Regions from separate parts of the Parageobacillus sp. KH3-4 genome, predicted to be linked through region 2. Evidence: a T-box and tRNA genes for the amino acid it is inferred to sense, from the RefSeq annotation. Region 2 holds a T-box; the other holds one or more tRNA genes.
What was found. The T-box of region 2 lies ahead of ileS (isoleucine--tRNA ligase). A T-box ahead of a tRNA ligase gene usually reads a tRNA of that ligase, here a tRNA-Ile.
Positions count from the first base shown of each region.

Region 1: it encodes a tRNA-Ile, which carries the amino acid that the T-box ahead of ileS (isoleucine--tRNA ligase) is inferred to sense. The anticodon was not compared.

Region 1 covers NZ_AP025627.1:30,236-34,661, reverse strand. Annotated here, with positions in the region: rRNA gene MWM02_RS00165 (23S ribosomal RNA) at 1-2,403, opposite strand, end outside; tRNA gene MWM02_RS00160 (tRNA-Ala) at 2,537-2,612, opposite strand; tRNA gene MWM02_RS00155 (tRNA-Ile) at 2,623-2,696, opposite strand; rRNA gene MWM02_RS00150 (16S ribosomal RNA) at 2,819-4,375, opposite strand.
Region 2 covers NZ_AP025627.1:2,701,962-2,706,387, reverse strand. Annotated here, with positions in the region: gene MWM02_RS13600 (cell division protein SepF) at 1-193, shown strand, start outside; gene MWM02_RS13595 (YggT family protein) at 200-469, shown strand; gene MWM02_RS13590 (YlmH family RNA-binding protein) at 519-1,292, shown strand; gene MWM02_RS13585 (DivIVA domain-containing protein) at 1,368-1,880, shown strand; T-box leader at 1,927-2,144, shown strand; gene ileS (isoleucine--tRNA ligase) at 2,250-4,426, shown strand, end outside.

The DNA of each region.
Region 1 (4,426 bases), 1.1 Mb from region 2:
GCTCGACCTGTCCGTCTCGCAGTCAAGCTCCCTTCTGCCTTTGCACTCTCCGAATGATTTCCAACCATTCTGAGGGAACCTTTGGGCGCCTCCGTTACCTTTTGGGAGGCGACCGCCCCAGTCAAACTGCCCACCTGACACTGTCTCCCACCCCGATAAGGGGTGCGGGTTAGAATTTCAATACCGCCAGGGTGGTATCCCACCGCCGCCTCCACCGAAGCTGGCGCTCCGGCTTCCCAGGCTCCCACCTATCCTGTACAAGCGATACCAAAATTCCATATCAGGCTGCAGTAAAGCTCCACGGGGTCTTTCCGTCCTGTCGCGGGTAACCTGCATCTTCACAGGTAGTATGATTTCACCGGGTCTCTCGTTGAGACAGTGCCCAAGTCGTTACACCTTTCGTGCGGGTCGGAACTTACCCGACAAGGAATTTCGCTACCTTAGGACCGTTATAGTTACGGCCGCCGTTTACTGGGGCTTCGGTTCGCACCTTCAGCCTTGCGGCTTAAGCGCTCCCCTTAACCTTCCAGCACCGGGCAGGTGTCAGCCCCTATACTTCGCCTTTCGGCTTCGCAGAGACCTGTGTTTTTGATAAACAGTCGCTTGGGCCTTTTCACTGCGGCTCCCTCGGGCTTGAGACCCAAGAGAGCACCCCTTCTCCCGAAGTTACGGGGTCATTTTGCCGAGTTCCTTAACGAGAGTTCTCCCGCGCACCTTAGGATTCTCTCCTCGCCTACCTGTGTCGGTTTGCGGTACGGGCACCTCCCACCTCGCTAGAGGCTTTTCTTGGCAGTGTAGGATCGGGGACTTCGGGACCAAAGGTCCCTTCGCCATCACGGCTCCGCCTTGTTGCCAGACGGATTTGCCTATCTGGCGGCCTAACCGCTTGGACAGGCTATTCCAGCAGCCTGCTCGCCCTACCTTCCTGCGTCCCCCCATCGCTCAAACGGTGAGGAGGTGGTACAGGAATCTCGACCTGTTGCCCATCACCTACGCCTTTCGGCCTCGGCTTAGGTCCCGACTAACCCTGAGCGGACGAACCTTCCTCAGGAACCCTTAGGCTTTCGGTGCAGAGGATTCTCACCTCTGTTTTCGCTACTCACACCGGCATTCTCACTTCTAAGCGCTCCACGAGTCCTTCCGGTCTCGCTTCGGCGCACTTAGAACGCTCCCCTACCGATGACCATCGGTCATCCCACAGCTTCGGTGGTACGTTTAGCCCCGGTACATTTTCGGCGCAGAGTCACTCGACCAGTGAGCTATTACGCACTCTTTAAATGATGGCTGCTTCTAAGCCAACATCCTGGTTGTCTGGGCAACTCCACATCCTTTTCCACTTAACGTACACTTAGGGACCTTAGCTGGTGGTCTGGGCTGTTTCCCTCTCGACTACGGATCTTATCACTCGTAGTCTGACTCCCAAGGATAAGTCGTTGGCATTCGGAGTTTGACTGAGTTCGGTAACCCGATGAGGGCCCCTAGCTCAATCAGTGCTCTACCTCCAAGACTCTTCCCTTGAGGCTAGCCCTAAAGCTATTTCGGGGAGAACCAGCTATCTCCAGGTTCGATTGGCATTTCACCCCTACCCACACCTCATCCCCGCACTTTTCAACGTGCGTGGGTTCGGGCCTCCAGTAGGTGTTACCCTACCTTCACCCTGGGCATGGGTAGATCACCTGGTTTCGGGTCTACGACGACGTACTACGCGCCCTATTCAGACTCGCTTTCGCTGCGGCTCCGTCTTTTCGACTTAACCTCGCACGTCATCGTAACTCGCCGGTTCATTCTACAAAAGGCACGCCATCACCCATCAACGGGCTCTGACTACTTGTAGGCACACGGTTTCAGGTTCTCTTTCACTCCCCTTCCGGGGTGCTTTTCACCTTTCCCTCACGGTACTGGTTCACTATCGGTCACTAGGGAGTATTTAGCCTTGGGAGATGGTCCTCCCTGCTTCCGACGGGATTCCCCGTGTCCCGTCGTACTCAGGAGCCACTCGGGAGGGAACGAAGTTTCGACTACAGGGCTGTCACCTTCTCTGGCGGGCCTTTCCAGACCGCTTCGTCTACCCCGTTCCTTTGTCACTCCCATCTGAGTGGTCCTACAACCCCAAGAGGCAAGCCTCTTGGTTTGGGCTGTTCCCGTTTCGCTCGCCGCTACTCAGGGAATCGCGGTTGCTTTCTTCTCCTCCGGGTACTGAGATGTTTCAGTTCCCCGGGTGTGCCCTCCATACCCTATGGATTCAGGTATGGATACTGCCCCATTACGGGCAGTGGGTTCCCCCATTCGGACATCTCCGGATCAACGCTTGCTTACAGCTCCCCGAAGCGTTTCGGCGTTTGCCCCGTCCTTCATCGGCTCCTAGTGCCAAGGCATCCACCGTGCGCCCTTTCTAACTTAACCATGCGAAACCCGGCTTTATCTTCGCCGCCTTCGCTTCCCGGCTTCTTCCTTTCGGTTATCTAGTTTTCAAGGAACCAATTGATTTCTCCTGCATCCGTTCATAGACGCAGGCGCAAAATGTTTTTTCACTAAATGGTGGAGCCTATCGGGATCGAACCGATGACCTCCTGCGTGCAAAGCAGGCGCTCTCCCAGCTGAGCTAAGGCCCCATACATCAAATGGGCCTAAGTGGACTTGAACCACCGACCTCACGCTTATCAGGCGTGCGCTCTAACCAGCTGAGCTATAGGCCCATCATATCATATTAAATTCTTAAAAATTCCTTCAAAACTAAACAAAACGACAAGCGTCATTGTAACTGATTTTCATCTCATTGTCAATAGGCAGTCGCCTTTGCTTTTCGTGTCATCCTTAGAAAGGAGGTGATCCAGCCGCACCTTCCGGTACGGCTACCTTGTTACGACTTCACCCCAATCACTTGCCCCACCTTCGGCGGCTGGCTCCCTTGCGGGTTACCTCACCGACTTCGGGTGTTGCAAGCTCTCGTGGTGTGACGGGCGGTGTGTACAAGGCCCGGGAACGTATTCACCGCGGCATGCTGATCCGCGATTACTAGCGATTCCGGCTTCATGCAGGCGAGTTGCAGCCTGCAATCCGAACTGAGAGCGGCTTTTTGGGATTCGCTCCCCCTCGCGGGTTCGCAGCCCTTTGTACCGCCCATTGTAGCACGTGTGTAGCCCAGGTCATAAGGGGCATGATGATTTGACGTCATCCCCACCTTCCTCCGGTTTGTCACCGGCAGTCCCCCTAGAGTGCCCAACTGAATGCTGGCAACTAGGGGCGAGGGTTGCGCTCGTTGCGGGACTTAACCCAACATCTCACGACACGAGCTGACGACAACCATGCACCACCTGTCACCCTGTCCTCCCGAAGGGAGGAACGCCCTGTCTCCAGGGTTGTCAGGGGATGTCAAGACCTGGTAAGGTTCTTCGCGTTGCTTCGAATTAAACCACATGCTCCACCGCTTGTGCGGGCCCCCGTCAATTCCTTTGAGTTTCAGCCTTGCGGCCGTACTCCCCAGGCGGAGTGCTTAACGCGTTAGCTACAGCACTAAAGGGCTAACCCCTCTAACACTTAGCACTCATCGTTTACGGCGTGGACTACCAGGGTATCTAATCCTGTTTGCTCCCCACGCTTTCGCGCCTCAGCGTCAGTTACAGACCAGAGAGCCGCCTTCGCCACTGGTGTTCCTCCACATCTCTACGCATTTCACCGCTACACGTGGAATTCCGCTCTCCTCTTCTGCACTCAAGTCCCCCAGTTTCCAATGACCCTCCACGGTTAAGCCGTGGGCTTTCACATCAGACTTAAGGGACCGCCTGCGCGCGCTTTACGCCCAATAATTCCGGACAACGCTCGCCCCCTACGTATTACCGCGGCTGCTGGCACGTAGTTAGCCGGGGCTTTCTCGTTAGGTACCGTCACCGTACCGCCCTGTTCGAACGGCACTTCTTCTTCCCTAACAACAGAGCTTTACGATCCGAAGACCTTCTTCGCTCACGCGGCGTCGCTCCGTCAGACTTTCGTCCATTGCGGAAGATTCCCTACTGCTGCCTCCCGTAGGAGTCTGGGCCGTGTCTCAGTCCCAGTGTGGCCGGTCACCCTCTCAGGCCGGCTACGCATCGTCGCCTTGGTGAGCCGTTACCTCACCAACTAGCTAATGCGCCGCGGGCCCATCCGTAAGTGGCAGCCGAAGCCGCCTTTCAACCGAAGACCATGCGGTCTTCGGTGTTATCCGGTATTAGCTCCGGTTTCCCGGAGTTATCCCGGTCTTACGGGCAGGTTACCCACGTGTTACTCACCCGTCCGCCGCTAACCAAGCGGAAGCAAGCTTCCGCCCGGCCCGCTCGACTTGCATGTATTAGGCACGCCGCCAGCGTTCGTCCTGAGCCAGGATCAAACTCTCCATAGAAAATGGATTGGCTTATCTCCAACTTCGGCTCCGACACCAAAAGGTGCCAGT
Region 2 (4,426 bases):
TGTGAATTTGCAACGAATTCAACATGACCAAGCGAAACGCATCGTCGATTTTTTAAGCGGTACCGTATACGCGATTGGAGGAGATATTCAGCAAGTTGGCACGAAAATTTTTTTGTGCACTCCAGATAACGTAGACGTGACTGGTTCGATTTCCATCGACAGTGACGTTGATACGCCAATGAAGAGGTGGTAATGGTTTATGGATAGTTTGCTATGGTTTTTGACGACATTGATTCAAATTTATACGTATGCGCTCATTATTTACATTTTGATGTCATGGTTTCCCAATGCGCGTGATACGAAAATCGGGCAGATGCTGGCAGCGATTTGTGAGCCGTATTTAGAACCGTTTCGCCGCATTATTCCGCCAATCGGAATGATTGACGTTTCTCCGATTGTCGCCTTTTTAGTGCTTCGCTTTGCGACAAAAGGATTGTACGCTCTTTTTGATATGTTCAATTTAGTGTAAGGAATCCGTTATTAGGGTTCCTTTCTTTCATGAAAGTTAGGTGTAAGCGATGGAAATATATCAGCATTTTCGCAAAGAAGAACATCATTTTATTGATCAAGTATTAGAGTGGCAGGAAACGGTAAAGAGACAATACGCGCCGAAGCTTACCGATTTTTTAGATCCACGCGAGCAGCAAATTGTGCAAAGCGTCATTGGCCGTGACGAGGAAGTGCATTTTTCATTTTTTGGCGGAGCGCCGTTTACGGAACGCAAGCGGGCGCTATTATATCCGCCGTATTTTCAACCTTCGGAAGAAGATTATGAAATTGCTTTATTTGAGATCCGTTATCCGAGCAAGTTTGTAACGATCGGGCATCGCCAAGTGCTAGGGGCGCTCATGTCGCTCGGGTTGAGGCGCGGCAAATTTGGTGATATTTTAATGAAAGATGAGCAAATTCAATTTTTGGCAGCAAACGAAGTGGCTGACTATATTCGTTTGCATTTGCACGCGATTGGCAAAGCGAATGTTTCTATAGAAAAAAAGCCGTTGACGGACATAATCGAATTAGAAGAAAATTGGCGAGATACAACGATTACCGTTTCGTCATTAAGGCTAGATGCGATATTATCACAAGCGTTTCATGCATCGCGGCAAAAAATTCAGTCATTCATTGAAAATGGATTTGTAAAAGTTAATTGGAAAATCGTCGAGCATGCACATTTTGAATGCCGACAGGGAGACGTTCTTTCCGCGCGCGGGTTTGGACGCTGCAAAATTATAGCGATTGACGGAAAAACAAAAAAGGATAGGTGGCGCATTCGCGTTGGAATCCAAAAATAATCAAATGACTGCAGGAATTAATAGAAAAATGTCGAATGATATGGAAAAGGAATTATGCAGACGGAGGTGGCCATTGTGCCTTTAACGCCATTAGATATTCATAATAAAGAATTTAGCCGAGGTTTTCGTGGCTATGATGAAGATGAAGTGAACGAATTTCTTGATCAAGTTATTAAAGATTATGAAATGGTGATTCGCGAAAAAAAGCAGCTGGAGGAAAAGGTAGCGGAATTGACAGAAAAGCTAAATTACTTTACGAATATTGAAGAAACATTAAACAAATCGATTTTAGTCGCCCAAGAAACGGCGGAAGAAGTGAAGCGGAACGCGCAAAAAGAGGCAAAGCTGATCATTAAGGAAGCGGAGAAAAACGCGGAGCGCATCATCAGCGAAGCGCTCGCGAAATCGCGGAAAATCGCTCTCGAAATCGAAGAGTTAAAGCGGCAATCGAAAGTGTTTCGCACGCGTTTTCGCATGCTCGTTGAGGCGCAGCTAGAAATGTTGAATAACAGCGATTGGGATGATTTAATGGAATATGAAGCGCCTAACGTGGAAACAGAGGAAAAGGAAGAGCTCTCTCAATCTTGACGACAGCCGGATCTTTTGCATATAATATCGAATAAAATGAACATAGCTGTTAACGATGAAGGGGACAGTAGCTCTTTCACCGCTTATTTCAGCGAGCCGGGGATGGTGGAAGCCTGGCATAAGCGAAAGAGTGAAGATCACCCTGGAGTTCCATGCTGAACGAAAGAGTAGGCAATGGCGAGTCATTCACGTTACGAATGCAGAGTGGGCTATGGCATACATAGCCAATAAGGGTGGTACCGCGAGACCGTTCTCGTCCCTTTTTGGGAGAGAGCGGTTTTTTACGTTTTTGCTGTCTCTCAATTTTCATTTTTTGTTAAAAAATTTGTCTATTCCATTTATGAATAAAAAAGGATGGGAGGAATGAGCATGGATTATAAAGAAACGCTGTTAATGCCACGCACTGAATTTCCAATGCGCGGAAACTTGCCGAAGCGCGAGCCGCAAATTCAAAAAAAATGGGAAGAAATGGACATTTATCGCAAAGTGCAAGAACGGACAAAAGGCCGCCCGCTGTTTGTGCTGCATGACGGACCGCCGTATGCGAACGGCGACATTCATATGGGGCACGCGTTAAACAAAATTTTAAAAGATATCATCGTCCGCTATAAATCAATGAGCGGTTATTGCGCTCCATACGTTCCTGGATGGGATACGCATGGCCTTCCGATCGAAACCGCGCTCGCGAAAAAAGGCGTTGACCGAAAATCGATGAGCGTCGCGGAATTTCGAAAGCTTTGTGAACAATACGCGTATGAACAAATCAATAACCAGCGCGAGCAATTTAAGCGCCTTGGCGTGCGCGGCGATTGGGAAAACCCGTATATTACGCTGAAACGTGAATATGAGGCGCAACAAATTAAAGTGTTTGGCGAGATGGCGAAAAAAGGGCTGATTTATAAAGGCCTGAAGCCGGTATATTGGTCCCCATCGAGCGAATCGGCATTGGCGGAAGCGGAAATTGAGTATAAAGATAAACGTTCACCTTCCATTTATGTCGCATTCCCAGTGAAGGACGGGAAAGGAGTGCTTGACGGGGACGAAAAAATCGTGATCTGGACGACAACACCGTGGACGATTCCGGCGAACTTGGCGATTGCCGTCCATCCAGACCTTGATTATCAAGTTGTTGAAACAAATGGTGCTAAATATGTCGTTGCGGCTGCGTTATTAGAATCTGTTGCGAAAGAAATCGGCTGGGACGACGTAACAGTTGTGAAAACGATCAAAGGAAAAGACTTAGAATACGTTGTGGCAAAACATCCGTTTTATGACCGCGATTCTTTAGTTGTTTGCGGCGAACATGTTACGACAGACGCCGGAACAGGATGCGTTCATACCGCGCCTGGACACGGGGAGGACGACTTTATTGTCGGACAAAAATACGGCTTGGATGTGTTGTGTCCAGTCGATGAACGCGGCTATATGACAAGCGAAGCACCAGGCTTTGAAGGAATGTTTTACGATGAAGCGAACAAAGCGATTACGAAAAAGCTAGAAGAAGTCGGCGCGCTTTTGAAGCTTGGTTTTATCACTCACTCGTATCCGCATGACTGGCGCACGAAAAAGCCGACGATTTTCCGCGCTACGACACAATGGTTTGCATCGATCGATAAAATTCGTGGCGAACTGCTCCAAGCCATTAAAGAAACAAAATGGATTCCGGAATGGGGCGAAATCCGCATCCATAATATGATCCGCGACCGCGGCGACTGGTGCATTTCCCGCCAGCGCGCGTGGGGGGTACCGATCCCAGTCTTTTATGGGGAAAACGGCGAACCGATTATTACGGACGAAACGATTGAACATGTGTCTAACTTGTTCCGTCAATACGGCTCGAACGTTTGGTTTGAGCGCGAGGCGAAAGACTTATTGCCGGAAGGATTTACACACCCATCGAGCCCGAACGGCATTTTCACGAAAGAAACAGACATTATGGACGTATGGTTTGATTCCGGATCTTCCCATCAGGCAGTGCTCGTAGAACGCGACGATTTACGCCGTCCGGCTGATTTATATTTAGAAGGTTCCGACCAATATCGCGGCTGGTTTAACTCCTCGCTTTCAACCGCCGTCGCTGTTACCGGAAAAGCGCCGTATAAAGCGGTATTGAGCCACGGATTTGTCCTTGATGGAGAAGGCCGGAAAATGAGCAAATCGCTCGGCAATGTCGTCGTGCCGGCGAAGGTGATGGAACAGCTCGGCGCCGACATTTTGCGCTTATGGGTGGCTTCCGTCGATTATCAAGCGGACGTTCGCATTTCCGACAGCATTTTAAAACAAGTCGCGGAAGTATATCGGAAAATCCGCAATACATTCCGATTTATGCTTGGAAACTTGTTCGACTTTAACCCAGAGACAGATGCGGTTCCAGTTAACGAATTGCGCGAAGTCGACCGCTACATGCTCGTAAAACTAAACCGTTTGATTGAAAAAGTAAAACACGCTTATGAAACGTACGATTTCGCGTCCATTTATCACGATGTGAACAATTTCTGCACCGTTGATTTAAGTGCTTTCTATTTAGACTTCGCAAAAGATATTTT